DNA from 2 places in the Ectobacillus sp. OTK genome. Region 2 is predicted to be linked to the other one. Evidence: a T-box and tRNA genes for the amino acid it is inferred to sense, from the RefSeq annotation. Region 2 holds a T-box; the other holds one or more tRNA genes.
What was found. The T-box of region 2 lies ahead of ileS (isoleucine--tRNA ligase). A T-box ahead of a tRNA ligase gene usually reads a tRNA of that ligase, here a tRNA-Ile.
Positions count from the first base shown of each region.

Region 1: it has a tRNA-Ile gene. The T-box ahead of ileS (isoleucine--tRNA ligase) is inferred to sense a tRNA for this amino acid. The anticodon was not compared.

Region 1 is NZ_AP048547.1:4,243,160-4,251,165, reverse strand. Features, by position in the region: gene yqfZ (protein YqfZ) at 1-59, opposite strand, end outside; gene AC6HZ4_RS21085 (DUF1189 domain-containing protein) at 129-905, opposite strand; tRNA gene AC6HZ4_RS21080 (tRNA-Met) at 1,072-1,148, shown strand; tRNA gene AC6HZ4_RS21075 (tRNA-Ile) at 1,153-1,226, shown strand; tRNA gene AC6HZ4_RS21070 (tRNA-Ser) at 1,235-1,323, shown strand; gene sodA (superoxide dismutase [Mn]) at 1,584-2,195, shown strand; gene AC6HZ4_RS21060 (MFS transporter) at 2,512-3,789, shown strand; gene AC6HZ4_RS21055 (peptidoglycan D,D-transpeptidase FtsI family protein) at 3,961-6,060, shown strand; gene AC6HZ4_RS21050 (PstS family phosphate ABC transporter substrate-binding protein) at 6,400-7,317, shown strand; gene pstC (phosphate ABC transporter permease subunit PstC) at 7,482-8,006, shown strand, end outside.
Region 2 is NZ_AP048547.1:3,771,627-3,779,632, reverse strand. Features, by position in the region: gene sigG (RNA polymerase sporulation sigma factor SigG) at 1-194, shown strand, start outside; gene AC6HZ4_RS18685 (YlmC/YmxH family sporulation protein) at 477-755, shown strand; gene pgeF (peptidoglycan editing factor PgeF) at 1,016-1,831, shown strand; gene AC6HZ4_RS18675 (YggS family pyridoxal phosphate-dependent enzyme) at 1,828-2,496, shown strand; gene AC6HZ4_RS18670 (cell division protein SepF) at 2,512-2,958, shown strand; gene AC6HZ4_RS18665 (YggT family protein) at 2,964-3,227, shown strand; gene AC6HZ4_RS18660 (YlmH family RNA-binding protein) at 3,241-4,014, shown strand; gene AC6HZ4_RS18655 (DivIVA domain-containing protein) at 4,101-4,604, shown strand; T-box leader at 4,655-4,876, shown strand; gene ileS (isoleucine--tRNA ligase) at 4,935-7,700, shown strand; gene AC6HZ4_RS18645 (molecular chaperone DnaK) at 7,990-8,006, shown strand, end outside.

The sequences.
Region 1 (8,006 bases), 470 kb from region 2:
TCGTAAAATAAAGAGTATCCGATTAGTAAAATAACAAGCGTTATGCCGATGCGTTTCATACATTCTCCCCCTTCTTTGTAGAGAATATATGCTTGTCCTACAAAAAAATGCCGCACTCGGCGGCATTTTTACAACATTTTTTTTTCCTTTACAGGAGGAATTTCCTTCAATATTAAATAGAGAACAAAACACGCAACAGCGACGAAAATCAAAAATGAGTGTAAAACCACTATATTTAAGAATTTCATAATCATAAAAAATACAATCGGAATTGTAAAGCTGTACGCCGTCAGCGTCCATGCCTGCTTATAATTAAGATTGCGCCTCATTTGAGCGGCGAAAAACCTGCCGATGAAGGCAATAGCAGTCACGCCAAACAACACGACAAAGCTGTCAAACAAATATAAAAGCGTACCAAGAACAACTAAGGCAATCGGATAGATGCTTTGGATCATGCTAAGAAAATCTTCTATATCCGCTTTTGTGATCGTGGCATTGTTCAGCAACGAGTATTTATATGTTTCGTTGTTTGTATCTGAGACGATAACTGCTTGATGCTTTAAAAAAAACAAGCCATCCTGCTTGGTGAGAGAGGAAGGAAGCTCCTCGCTGTTTGGGTCAAACAGGAATATAAAATTATCCTCTTTTTTTAAAACGGGCTCCTGTATATCCGCTTTTAACTCTCCTTGTTCAATTGTAAATTCTGGAATTTCTGATTGTACGGTCCGTTCAGCAAGAGATAATTCCGTGCGGACCAAATTTGTCAAATGAACCATTTCTGGAATAAGGGCAAGTAAAGAAAGAAGAAATATGTATAAAATTGATTTTCCGATTTTTTGAAATCGATAGCGTGCCATATCTTTTGGGGAGTATATGCTTTTATACAACTGCTGGAATACTGACATGATTTCACTTCCTTCTTTAAAATTCGGCATCTTCATTGTAACGCAGCGGGAAGAGGAAGGACAAGGCATAGATATGGAAAGATTTGCGAGAATATGGAATAATTACGATTGACATAGTTATTTTACATATGATAAATTTATATATGTCTCAAGTTTGTATCGTTATGGCGGTGTAGCTCAGCTGGCTAGAGCGTACGGTTCATACCCGTAAGGTCGGGGGTTCGATCCCCTCCGCCGCTACCATAAAGGACCCTTAGCTCAGCTGGTTAGAGCAGACGGCTCATAACCGTCCGGTCGTAGGTTCGAGTCCTACAGGGTCCATCCATCTTGGAAAAGTACCCAAGTGGTTCAAGGGGTCGCACTCGAAATGCGATAGACGTGCAAGCGTGCGTGGGTTCGAATCCCACCTTTTCCGCCATACATATGATCAAAAGCTCAAGCTCCCAATTTGGGGCTTTTTTTATTTACTCTGGACAACTGCCAACATCAGTGATTCCTGAACAAGACAGGCTTTTCCGTTTCGTTCATTATGGGATGCTTCTTGCGAAAGAATCGCATTCCAAATTGTGTAAAATAAAAAGCAGATTTATTTTCCATCTTGAAAAAATAGTGTACAATAAGTATGGGCTATAGGCAGAGAAGCTTGCGTCCAAGTACATATACGGGAGGAATTACAAAATGGCAAAGTATGAATTACCACAATTACCTTACGCTTATGATGCGTTAGAGCCTCATATCGATAAGGAAACAATGAACATTCACCACACAAAGCATCATAACACTTACGTAACAAACGTAAACGCAGCTTTGGAAAACTATCCAGAATTGGCAGCGAAAAGTGTAGAAGAGCTTATCTCTAACATGGAAGAAGTACCAGAAGCAATCCGTACTGCAGTTCGCAACAATGGCGGCGGTCATGCAAACCACTCCTTATTCTGGACAATCCTTTCTCCAAATGGCGGCGGCGAGCCAGTAGGCGAGCTTGCAGCAGCAATCAACACAAAATTTGGCAGCTATGCTGCATTTAAAGAAGAGTTTACAAAAGCAGCTACAACTCGCTTCGGTTCTGGTTGGGCATGGCTTGTTGTAAACAATGGTGAAATCGAAGTAACAAGCACTCCAAACCAAGACTCTCCATTAATGGAAGGAAAAACACCTGTTCTTGGATTAGACGTATGGGAGCATGCGTACTACTTGAACTACCAAAACCGTCGTCCTGACTACATTGCTGCATTCTGGAATGTAGTAGATTGGAACGCTGTTGAGAAACGCTACCAAGAAGCAAAATAATGATTTAGCAGGCCGGATATCCGGCCTGCTTTTTTTAGGCTGTTTTCGCATAGATTGTTGCTTTTGCATGTGGCCGGCAGCACGCTGCAGCACTGTGAGAAGAGGTGAGAAATTAGAAATGAGAGGTTGATTGCAAGAGGCGAATAGCCTCTTGTTTGTATCGAAACATGTTCTGTTTATTCCTGCAGCAACAATTGTTTAGAAAAGAGCCTTTTTTATGCTGCTGCATGGGTCTTCAGTTGTTCTCCCCTTTTCCTTACATAATTCTCCCGTAACTCGGAAGACTAAACTTTGAAGTAAAGGGGAGTTTTGAATGATGAAAACAAAGCACTTAATTGGAGATGTGGAAATCAACCGTGATCTTGTTTTGCTGTTAACAATCGGCGGATTGTACACATTAGCTATTTCATTGTCCAATACGTTTGTAAACATTTACATTTGGAAGCAAACGAAGGATTTTCTGAATATCGGGATCTATAATTTAGCTGTTGTTGTAGCGCAGCCGGTTACATTTGCGCTTGCAGGGAAGCTGGCGAAAAATGTGGATCGCATCATTATTTTGCGCTTAGGAGTGAGTGCACTTGCCGCGTTCTTCATCACCGTTTTATGGACTGGAACGCATGCATCACAATATATTTTACTTATTGGAAGCATGCTTGGAATTGGCTATGGATTTTATTGGCTCGCATTTAATTTACTTACATTTGAAATTACGGAGCCGGAAACGAGGGATTTTTTCAATGGTTTCCTCGGGCTCTTAACGTCACTTGCCGGCATGGTCGGTCCTATTTTGGCCGGATATGTGATTTCCCACATGAAAAGATGGAATGGGTACACTTTTATTTTCATTCTTTCATTAACCTTATTTACTATTGCGATTGTGCTGAGTTTTTTCTTGTCACGCCGGGAGTGTGAGGGGAAATACGAGCTCATGAGAATTATTCGGGAACGGCGATATAATCGAAATTGGAACCGGGTGACGCTTGCTCATTTTTTCCAAGGACTTCGAGAGGGAACCTTTGTATTTGTTGTCTCGGTCTATGTGTACATAACAACGGGAAGTGAGCTTGCCATTGGAAAGTTCGGGCTTGTCAGCTCAGGTGTTTCGTTTATTTGTTATTATCTGGCAACTCGCTTCATTAAAGATAAGTATCGGAAAAAGGCAATTTTTCTTGGGGGACTGCTTTTGTACGCAGCGGTGTATCTTGTGATTATCGATGTCACCTACCGGAAGCTCCTCATTTATGCAGGCTGCATTGCGGTGGCGTATCCTATTTTGCTTGTGCCGTATATGTCCATGACATATGATGTGATCGGAAAGGCTCGTCAAGCGAAAGAGCTGCGTGTCGAGTATATCGTTGTCCGTGAGCTGTTTTTAAATTTCGGAAGAATCTGCTCCATCGTCTCCTTTTTGCTTGCTGTTCATTTTTTTCAGCCGCAGCAAAGCCTCCCTGTTTTGCTTGGCATTTTAGGAATCGGGCATTTTCTCATTTATTTTGCAGTTCGTAATGTAGCATATCATCCAACCGTGCAGCCTAAACCAGGACTGCAAGTATCTCGAACGAGGCAGGAACTTACGGAAGGTGAAGGTTAACTTCTCGTATGTTTTATGGTAGAATAAGAACTATGTGAGGACACCTTGTCTACAAGGTGTCCCTTTTTCCGGCTTACTCAATATAGCTGACTTCCAAAGCTATAGATGATGTGTTTGACTGAAAGGAGGGGAAGAGGAGAATGTCTCTTTTATAAGAGATTCCCTTGTGAAATGAAAAAGAAAAATAAAAAAAAGAAAAGCCCTGTGCCGCTCCGATTGAATATATTATTTTTTATGGTCTTTCTTATGTTCTCCGCGCTTATTCTGCGTCTTGGCGTTGTGCAAATTGTATACGGGGAGGATTATAAAAAGGAAGTGGAGCGCACCGAGAATTTAACGGTGAGCACGTCGGTGCCGCGCGGAAAGATTTATGACCGCTATCATCGTATTGTTGTCGACAATACCCCTCTGCGAACGATTACGTATACAAGAATGCAAGGATCTACAAATGAGGATCGCCTAAAGGTAGCCAGACAGCTTGCGCAGCTAATCGATATGCCGACCGATAAGGTTACCGAGCGCGACAAAAAGGATTTTTGGATGCTGCTAAATAAGGATCGCGCAGAGAAGAAAATCACAGCAAAAGATCGACAAGAGTTAAAAGATAAAAAAATTGATGATAACGAAGTATATAAACGCCAGCTGGCGCGAATTACGCCTGAGGAGCTGGCAGAGCTGACGCCGGCTGATTTGGAAGTACTAGCTATCAAGCGGCAAATGGATAGCGGCTATGCGAATACGCCGCAAATTATTAAAAATAAAGATGTGACGCCTGAGGAGTATGCGGTCATCAGCGAAAATTTGGATAAGCTGCCGGGTGTTGATACAACAACGGACTGGGATCGAAATTATACTTACGGCAACATGTTCCGAACGATTCTCGGCAATGTATCGAGCGCTGACGAAGGGCTGCCTGTTGATCGGCTGAATTATTATTTAGTGCGTGATTACGACCGTAACGACCGCGTGGGCAAAAGCTATATTGAGCAGGAGTTTGAGGATGTGCTGCACGGCACGAAGGCCCAGGTGAAAAATGTTACAGATAAAGATGGGAATATTTTAGAGACGATTTATCTTTCCAAAGGATCACGCGGAAACGATTTGATTTTAACGCTGGATATGGAGCTGCAAAAGAAGGTAGAACAAATTATTGAAGAAGAACTAAAGGCAGCAAAGGCCAAAGGGGAAACAATGCTTGACCGTGCGTTTGTTGTGATGATGAACCCGAAAAACGGGGAGGTTTTATCTATGGCCGGCAAGCAGCTCGTTACCAAGGATGGAAAGCAGGAGGTGCAGGATTTTGCACTTGGCACGATGACGAGCTCTTATGCGATGGGCTCTACTGTCAAGGGAGCAACGATTTTGACAGGTCTGCAAACAGGAGCCATTAAGCCAAATACAGTGCTGGTGGATGAGCCGATCCAAATTAAAGGAACTCCTGTTAAGAAATCGTGGAAAAATATGGGTTCTATTGGGGTAATCACGGCACTGCAACAATCATCTAACGTGTATATGTTTAAAACTGCGATGAACATCGCAGGCGTACAATATGTTCCAGGCCGTTCTATTGATGTTAAACAAAAAACCTTTGATACGATGCGTATGTACTTTAGCCAATTTGGCCTTGGTGTACCGACGGGTATTGATTTACCAAACGAGTCGACCGGCTTTAAGGGAACAGCTGACCAGCCAGGGCTTCTGTTGGACTTTTCAATTGGACAATATGACACATATACGCCGCTGCAGCTGGCGCAATATGTGTCTGTGATCGCGAACGGCGGCTATCGCATTAAACCGCAGGTCATGAAGGAAATTCGTGAACCGAGCACAACGCCGGGAGCGATCGGAAAAGTAGTAGAATCAACTGAGCCGGTTGTTCTTAACCGTATTGATATGGATGAGAGCTATCTTAAGGTTGTACAGGATGGCTTCCGTGCGGTTATGCAAACATCGAATGGAACGGGAGCTTCTCATTTTATGAACGCGCCGTACAAGGTGGCCGGAAAAACAGGAACGGCTGAAACCTTCTATGATGGTCCTGACAAGTCATTCAGAGGGACAGATGCCTATAACTTAACATTAATCGGCTATGCGCCGGACGATGAGCCAGAAGTTGCATTTTCTGTTGTAGTTCCTTGGATGAAGAATGATAAAAACGCTGTAAACAAGGAAATAGGCCGACGTATTTTGGATGCGTATTTTGAACTGAAAAAAGAAGAAGCAGCAATGGAAGTAAGTCCGTCCCTATACGGAGAAGCAGGAAACCAATAAAGAAAACTCACCGATTGGCAAGCCATTAGGCGAAGACAGAGGTGCAGCTGCACTTACACTGTATTCTTAAAATTTCCTAAAGGGTAAGAAAAACGGACACAGACGGTTTTGCTTTAGATAAAAATAGCAAAAAGCACACGATTCCTTCGATGAATCGTGTGCTTTTTTTTGGACAAGCTTCATATAATAATACAGCCCGATTGCTTGTACAAGTACAGTGCTTATCGAAATATGTCGACATTTACAAAAGATTTACAAAGCATTAAAACCCTATTAATAGTTACACATTATTCTTATTCGTGTAGTCCTGTGCGCAGGACTCTTTAGGAGGAAGTAACGATGAAAACAGGCTTTACAGGCATAGCTGCTTTGCTATTTGCTTGTACTGTATTTGCGTTCGAAGTGCACGCAAATCCCTATCTGCGGGGAAATGTGACGATGGACGGATCCTCTACTGTATTTCCCATTATGGAGGCTGTATCAGAAGAATATGCACATAAGCAATTCTATGTGAAAACACCCATTAGTATCTCTGGCACAGGGGGAGGATTCAATCGATTTATTAAAGGAGAAATAGACATTAATAATGCCTCCCGTCCTATTAAAAGAGAAGAGCAGGAAGCTGCAAAACAAAATAACATACGATATGCTGTATTTCCAATTGCGTATGATGGTCTGACTATTATTGTCAGTCATCGCAATACATGGCTTAAAAACATAACGGACAGTGAGCTGAAGCAGCTTTGGTCGGAAAACGGCACACAAAAGAAATGGTCTGATATCAATCCAAGCTGGCCGCAGCATCCCATTCACTTCTATGCACCGGGTGTTGATTCCGGTACATATGATTACTTTCAGGATACCATTTTAGGAGAACGGGACATGACAAGGTTTGCTACATTTTCAGAGGATGATAATGTGCTTGTCAAAGGAGTTATGACCGACCCGTATGCAATTGCTTTTTTAGGGTTTGCATACTACTCCTTAAATAAGCAAAATGTGAGAGCTGTCGCTGTAAACGGAGTGTTGCCTGAGAAGGAAACGATTCAGTCCGGCCTTTATGCACCTCTTTCCCGTCCGCTTTACCTGTATGTGAATGAGGCATCTATCCGTGAAAAGGAATGCGTGTACGATTACCTGCGCTTTGCTTTCCAGTATGGCGGACAGCTTGCGGAAGAGGTTGGCTATGTGCAATTACCGCGCCAAAAGTATGAGCAGCAGCTGAGACGATTAGATGAAATAAAGAAAACTCGCTGATTGGCGAGCCGTTAGGCGAAGACAGGGGCGTAGTTGCACTTATACTGTATTCCTAAAATTTCCGACTACGCCGAATGATTTCTAGCTGGAAATTTATACTTTCTTACAGTGTAAAAAGAGAAAAAACATAATCTTGCCTGGAGGATGGAAAGGGGTTTTCATCTTTGGCTTTGTCCAAACGCAGTCGTTCTGTCGGTTCGGTTCGTATGTTCATTCGGCATAACCGCAAACATCACAGAAAAGAACAGCTGCTCAGCAAAGCGGTTCCGGTTTTGTTGTTTACTGTAGCAAGTATATCGATCCTTACAACAGCTGGAATTGTATGGACGCTTGCAACGGAAACGACAGTTTTTTTTCAGCACATATCGATTACACATTTTGTAACGGGAAAAGAGTGGCTCCCATTTTTTCGAACAAACGCGCAATACGGTATTCTCCCTCTTGTATGCGGTACGCTTCTCGTGACAGCTATCGCGATGATTGTAGCCGTTCCAATTGGCCTTGGATGTGCGATATTTTTGAGTGAATATGCATCAGATAGAGTAAGAAGAATTGTTAAGCCCCTTTTAGAGATTTTGGCAGGTATTCCGACCATTGTATATGGATTTTTTGCGCTAACATTTGTCACACCTATGCTGCAAACGATCGTTCCAAGCTTGCAATTCTTCAATGCACTAAGTCCAGGCATT
Region 2 (8,006 bases):
AATGGGTAGAGGAGCTTGCTTTAAAAGAAGGAATGAAGAGGTTAAACGATCGGGAAAAAATGATTATTCGAAAGCGTTTTTTCCAAGGGAAAACGCAAATGGAGGTCGCTGAGGAAATCGGCATCTCGCAGGCGCAAGTCTCTCGTCTGGAGAAAAGTGCTATTAAACAAATGAATAAAACGATTCAAGGATAAGAGCCCGTCAATTTTGGCGGGCTCTTCTTACACTGTAAGAATGTATAAATTTCCAGCTGGAAGCTTATTCGACGTGGCAGGAAATTTTAGCAACAAAGGTAAGGGCAACTCCGCCTCTGTCTTTGCCCAGCCCCTCGCAGGCAAATAGCCCTCACCACGTATAAAGAACAGAAACAAGGATTCCTTTTGGTATTCCCTAAAAAGAAGCGCTTTTCCTATGTTTCTTCACCTTCTACCCTCGTCATTCCCATCATATACTAAATGTAAAAGGAGAGGGTGCTCATGATTCGGATATCAGAATTTCAGTTGAAGGATGTTGTGAACGTATCAGATGGAAGAAAGCTGGGGAATATTGGGGATATTGACATTGACCTTCATACAGGGAAGATTCAAGCAGTTATTATCGCAAAGCCGGGAAGAGGACTTGGTTTGTTTGGAAAAGGCGAGGAAATCATTGTACCGTGGAAGCACATTGTTAAAATTGGAGAGGACGTCATTTTAGTGCGCGTTTCTAGCAGCGAGCCATCACCGAATCCAATACAAACAACGACACTTTCGTAAAATTTATTACAAATTATTCTTTTTTTTTTGTGTTATCCTTATGGAAAAATAAAAGTATGGTAAAATAGACAACAAGTACCATAAATTTTATGTGAGTAAGGTTTGCTAGCTTCAAGCTGCTTAGATAGGACGATTATGAGAAGAAAAGGAGGAAGTGCAGGAGAAGTATTGGCTAAGGCCAACGAATATTCCTCCCCCGTTTACTTATTGGGCTACGCTCTTTACATTTTTTGAGGTAAGGGTCTCCTGTGCGAATGCTGATGAAACAAGAGCCGTTTCAATACAGAGAAGGAATGCTGCATATAGCTGTATGGGAAGGCGTGACAGCTGGATTTACGACGCGCGAGGGCGGTGTGAGCAACGGTCACTTTTCCTCGATGAATGCAGGATTGCATGTGGGCGATAAGGAAGCTGCGGTGCACGAGAATCGGCGTATCCTTGCTTCCCGCCTTCATTTCCCGTTACATAGGTGGATTTGCTCCGAGCAAATTCATGATAACAGAGTGGAAAGAGTTGGAGATGCTGAGTGCGGAAAAGGTGTGTTTTCTTATGCGGATGGCGTGCCGGGCACAGATGGAATTTATACAGGGGAGTCAAGTGTTCTTCTTACCTCCTGCTATGCGGACTGTGTTCCTCTTTACTTTTACGCGCCAGGCCATAAACTAATAGGCTTAGCGCACGCAGGGTGGAAGGGAACGGCAAAGGGAATCGCGCGTGAGATGCTTCGCAAATGGCAGCAGGAGGAGGGGATTGCTCCTTCTGAGGTGCTGATAGCGATCGGTCCGTCGATTGGCGGATGCTGCTACGTCGTTGATGACCGCGTGCTCGAAGCAATGAAGCAGCAGCTGCAAGGAGATGTTCCGCACACCGTCATTTCGAAGGGGCAGTATGCGATTGATTTGAAGGAAATCAACCGTTTGATTTTCCTGCAGGAAGGAATTGCGGAGGCGAATATTGCTGCTGCTTCGTTTTGTACAAGCTGCGAGGAAACACTTTTTTTCTCACACCGCCGCGACTGCGGAAAAACAGGGCGCATGCTTAGTTTCATTGGGTTTAAGGAGGGTTTGGGCAGTTGACAGTACAAGAGAATTACACGCGTGTAAAACAGAATATTGAAGAAGCCTGCAAACGGTCAGGACGTTCTATAGAGAATGTAACCGTTGTAGCGGTAACAAAGACAGTAGGAATTGAGAAAACGAGAGAGGTGCTTGCAAGCGGGATTATGCATCTTGGTGAAAACCGAAACGAAGGATTTTTGCCGAAATATGAGGTGATTGGGCCAGATGCTGTTTGGCACTTTATTGGATCCCTTCAAACGCGCAAGGTGAAGGATATAATCAATCAAATTCATTATTTGCATTCGCTTGATCGTATCTCGCTTGCGCAAGAGATCCAAAAGCGGGCCAAGCACCGCATCTCTTGCTTCGTACAGGTGAAAACATCGAATGAGGAAACAAAGCAAGGGCTTGAGCCAAGTCAGCTGCTTCCATTTATCCAGGAACTTGCCTCCTTTGATCGCATACATGTTGCAGGGCTGATGACAATGGCTCCTTATACTGATGATGAAGAGCAAATCCGAACATGCTTCCGAACGCTCAAGAAGCTGCAGCAGGATGTACAAGCGTTAAATTTGCCGTATGCTCCTTGCAGGGAGTTATCAATGGGCATGTCTAATGATTATGTCATCGCAGTAGAAGAAGGGGCAACGTATATTCGTTTGGGAACCATTTTAGTAGGATAGGAGAGGAAAAAAACGATGAGCTGGACAAAGGTCAAGGATTTCTTCTTTGAAACGCCGGAGGAACAAGACGAACGGATTTCGTATGAAAGAGAGAGAGAACAACCTATGGATGAAGATATCCAACTGCCAAAAGCGCCGCAAAAGCAAAATGTAGTGAGTATTGAGAAGGCAAAGCAGGGCACAAAGGTGGTGCTGCTTGAGCCGCGCACATATGCAGAGGCGCAGGCTATCGCCGATCATTTAAAAGGCCGCCGCGCCGTTGTGATGAACCTGCAGCGTATGTCGACTGATCAGGCGATTCGCATCGTTGACTTTATGAGCGGCACTGTATATGCAATCGGCGGTGATATTCAAAAGCTGGGTGTGAGAACCTTCTTATGTACGCCAGACAATGTAGATATTGTTGGAGCGATTTCGGAATTGCTTGGCGAATCAGAAGAAACTAACAATAAAAGGTGGTAAGCATCATGGCTGTTGTGTTGAATGCTTTGTTTTTGCTATTTGATATTTATTACTACGCCTTAATCGTATATATTTTACTTTCTTGGCTGCCGGGCGCACGGGACTCAAGCTTTGGGCACTTTTTAGCTCGTATTTGCGAGCCGTATTTAGAGCCGTTTCGCCGTTTCATTCCCCCGCTCGGCATGATCGATATTTCGCCAATCGTAGCTATCCTCGTTTTGCGCTTTGCGAAAATCGGTTTGGCGCGTTTAGTACAGATGGTTTTGTAATTGGGAGAATACTATGAGCATTTATGATCATTTTCGGGCTGAAGAGGCCGTCTTCGTTGATCAAGCATTAGAGTGGAAGGAGGCGGCCGAGCAGTATCATAAAATGAAATTGACGGATTTTCTTGACCCGCGCGAGCAGCAAATCCTTTCCATGATCATTGGCAGTCAATCGGAGGCAGCTGTACAATTTTTCGGTGCTTTTGAGCAAGCTGAACGAAAAAGAGCGCTGATTTATCCGTCTTATATCCAGCCTGAGCTGGAGGAATTTCAAGTGGAAACACTCGAAATTTCATACGCGTCCAAATTTCATACCATTGAGCATCGACAAGTACTCGGGGCGCTTATGTCGCTTGGTATGAAGCGCGGGAAGTACGGCGATATTGTCTTGCAGCAGGAACGCATCCAGATGGCTGTGGCAAAAGAGGTAACGGATTATATCCGCATGAATTTACAATCTGTTGGGAAGGCAAGCGTTTCGTTATCGACCGTTTCGCCAGAGGATATTTTACATCAGCAGGAGGAATGGACAGAAAAGTCAGGTACTGTATCCTCAATGCGTCTAGATGTTTTAATTGCTGAGATTTTTAATCTCTCCAGACAAAAGGTTTCTCCGCTCATTAAAAACGGCCTTGTCAAGGTGAATTGGAAGGTAGTAGAGCAGCCCTCGTATGAGTGCTATGCAGGTGATGCCTTTTCTGTCCGCGGCTACGGCCGAGGAAAATTGCTGTCGGTAGATGGAAAATCAAAGCGTGACAAATGGAGAATTCTATACGGACTGCGAAAATAAACAAGCTGCAGGAAGGAAAACCGCTTGTTTTGTCGAACACATATAATCAAAATGTATTTTTAGACGACTACTTGGAGGTGGCACGGGTGCCTTTAACACCATTAGATATTCATAACAAAGAATTTAGCCGCGGCTTTCGCGGTTACGATGAAGATGAAGTAAATGAGTTTTTAGATCAGGTTATTAAAGACTACGAGCATGTCATCCGCGAGAAAAAAATGTTAGAGGAAAAAGCTGCAGATTTAGAGCAACGCCTCCATCATTTCTCCTCCATTGAAGATACGCTAAATAAATCAATTTTAATTGCGCAGGAAGCGGCGGAAGAGGTAAAGCGGAATGCACAAAAAGAAGCAAAGCTTATCATTCGTGAAGCGGAAAAAAATGCGGATCGTATCATTAACGAAGCGCTTGTAAAATCAAGAAAGGTCTCCTTCGATATTGAGGAATTAAAAAAGCAGTCGAAGGTGTTTCGTACGCGTTTTCGCATGCTGCTGGAAGCGCAGCTGGATATGCTTAACAATGATGACTGGGACAAGCTTATGGAGCTTGAGGAATCTGAATTGCTTAAACAGGAAGAAGCTTCCTTGTAAACTTGACGTTTTCGCGAGAATTACATATAATTCAATAACAAATAGTATCGATAAATACGGAGATAGGGACAAGTACTTTTTTCACACCCTTACATAGCGAATCGGGGAAGGTGAGAGCCCGGTTAAGGAGGAAAAAGGAATATCACCCTGGAGTTCCGCGCTGAACGAATGAGTAGGCGCAGGCGTGCATTCGCGTTACGAATATGAAGTGGATACAGGCATAGTCTTGTATTTATAAGGGTGGTACCGCGGGAGACCTTCTCGTCCCTTTTTTGGGGGATGAGGAGGTCTCTTTTTTGTGCCTATGTCCGGATGATGAGGAGGATTACTATGGAGTATAAAGACACGTTATTAATGCCGCAAACAGAGTTTCCAATGCGCGGCAATTTGCCAAAGCGCGAGCCTGATGTGCAAGCGAAATGGGCTGAAATGAACATTTATGAAAAGGTGCAGCAGCGCACGCAGGGTCGTCCGCTATTTGTGCTGCATGATGGGCCGCCGTACGCAAACGGTGATATTCATATGGGTCATGCATTAAACAAGGTGTTAAAGGATTTTATCGTTCGCTATAAATCAATGAGCGGCTATCATGCACCGTATGTTCCAGGCTGGGATACGCATGGACTTCCAATTGAGCAGGCTTTAACAAATAAAGGAGTCAAGCGCAAGGAAATGACAGTTGCTGAATTCCGTAAGCTTTGTGAAGAGTATGCGTATGAGCAAATCGATCGTCAGCGCCAGCAGTTCCTTCGCTTAGGTGTTCGCGGTGATTGGTGGAATCCGTACATCACATTAAAGCCGGAATATGAAGCACAGCAAATTAAAGTATTCGGCGATATGGCGAAAAAGGGCTATATTTATAAAGGTCTAAAGCCTGTGTACTGGTCTCCGACAAGTGAATCTGCATTAGCTGAAGCGGAAATTGAATATAAGGACAAAAAATCCCCATCCATTTATGTAGCATTTGATGTGAAGGATGGAAAGGGTGTACTAGAGGGCGATGAGAAATTTGTTATTTGGACGACAACGCCATGGACAATTCCAGCGAACCTAGGTATTTCTATCCATCCGGAGTTAGAATATAGCGTAGTAAAAGTCGGCGGCGCGAAATACATTATTGCTTCCGCATTATTGGAGTCTGTGACAAATGCAATTGGCTGGGAAAACCCTGAGGTTGTTAGAACATTAAAGGGAAGCGAAATGGAGTATATCGTGGCGAAGCATCCGCTGTATGGCCGTGATTCCCTCGTTATGCTTGGTGAACATGTTACAACAGATGCAGGTACGGGCTGCGTGCATACGGCGCCTGGCCATGGGGAAGATGACTTTATTGTTGGTCAAAAGTACGGTCTGGACGTATTATGCCCAGTGGATGACAGAGGCTGCATGACAAAGGATGCGCCAGGTTTTGAAGGGCTGTTTTATGAAGAGGCGAACAAACCAATCGGTCAAAAGCTGGAAGAGGTTGGAGCGCTGCTGAAGCTAAGCTTTATTACGCACTCTTATCCGCACGATTGGAGAACGAAAAAGCCGATCATTTTCCGGGCGACAGCGCAATGGTTCGCGTCCATTGATGCATTCCGCAGCGAGTTGCTGCAGGCAGTAGAGGAGACGAAATGGGTACCAGCATGGGGAGAAACACGTCTGTATAATATGGTACGTGACCGCGGTGATTGGTGTATTTCCCGCCAACGCGCATGGGGCGTTCCAATTCCTGTATTCTACGCGGAAAATGACGAAGCCATCATTACAGATGAGACGATTAACCATGTAGCTCATCTTTTCCGTGAGCACGGCTCAAACGTTTGGTTCGAGCGCGAAGCAAAAGATCTGCTTCCAGAAGGCTTCACGCATCCGGGCAGCCCGAACGGCCGCTTCCGTAAAGAAACGGACATTATGGACGTTTGGTTTGACTCTGGTTCTTCTCATCAGGCTGTATTAGAAGAACGCGATGACCTGCAGCGTCCGGCAGACTTGTATTTAGAAGGATCTGACCAATATCGCGGCTGGTTTAACTCTTCCTTGTCGACTGCGGTTGCAGTAACAGGAAAGGCGCCGTATAAAGGTGTGCTTAGCCATGGTTTCGTCTTAGACGGAGAAGGCCGCAAAATGAGTAAATCAATTGGAAACGTCGTAGTTCCACAAAAAATTATGGATCAATTGGGCGGGGATATTCTTCGTTTATGGGTTGCATCTGTTGATTATCAATCTGATGTGCGCATCTCTGATGATATCTTAAAGCAGGTTGCAGAAGTATACCGCAAAATTCGCAATACGTTCCGCTTCTTGCTTGGAAACCTATTTGATTTCAAGCCAAGTCAGCATGCATTAAGCGCCCAGCAGCTTCGTGAAGTTGATCGCTATATGCTGGTGAAGCTAAACAACCTAATCAATAAAGTAAAGGGAGCGTATGAAACATACGATTTTGCGGCAATGTATCACGCGCTTCATAACTTCTGTACAATTGATCTCAGTGCGTTCTATTTAGATTTTGCGAAAGATATTTTATATATCGAAGGCGCTGATAACCATGATCGCCGTGCTATTCAAACGGTATTATACGAGGTGCTGGTCGCGTTAACGAAGCTTGTTTCTCCTGTTTTACCTCATACTGCTGATGAGGTATGGGCATACGTGCCTGGTGTGAGCGAAGAAAGTGTCCAATTAACGGATATGCCGGAAGCAGTGAAGGTGGCGAATGCTGAAGAATTGCAAAGCAAATGGGATGCGTTTTTAAGCCTGCGCGATGATGTGTTAAAAGCACTTGAGGAAGCGCGTAACGCGAAAATTATTGGCAAGTCGTTAAATGCAAGCATTACGCTGTATCCAACAAAGGAAATGCATGCATTGCTCGCATCCATTAAAGAAGATGTTAAGCAATTGTTTATTGTCTCCGGATTTGAGGTTGCAGGAACAATTGAGGATGCGCCAGCTGAAGCGCATAAATATGAGCATACTGCTGTTGTTGTAAAGCAGGCAGAGGGTGAAACATGCGAGCGCTGTTGGACTGTTTCTACGGAAGTGGGCCAAGACAGCGAGCATCCAACACTATGCCCGCGCTGTGCAACTGTTGTAAAAGAGAACTATGTGAAGTAAAAACAAAGGGACTAACTCATAATTGGATGAGTGAGTCCCTTTTCTTTATATTTTGAAGAAAGTATAACGTTTTGGGGTACGCTGCCCTCTTCCCATAACCTGCTTGCTGGGGGCAGAGAACTGCCTCTTTCGCAAGCAAACCGGGCCGTGTCCGCTCATTCTAATAGGAAAAACTTGTGGCTTGTAAGGGCGGGCTTTTTGGATAAACTAAAGCTACGTTAAACGGTGATGGAGGGATAACAGCGTGAATATAAAAACATACTTCGAAATTAAGTATGAGCTTGAGTTGATGAAACGAGAGTTAAG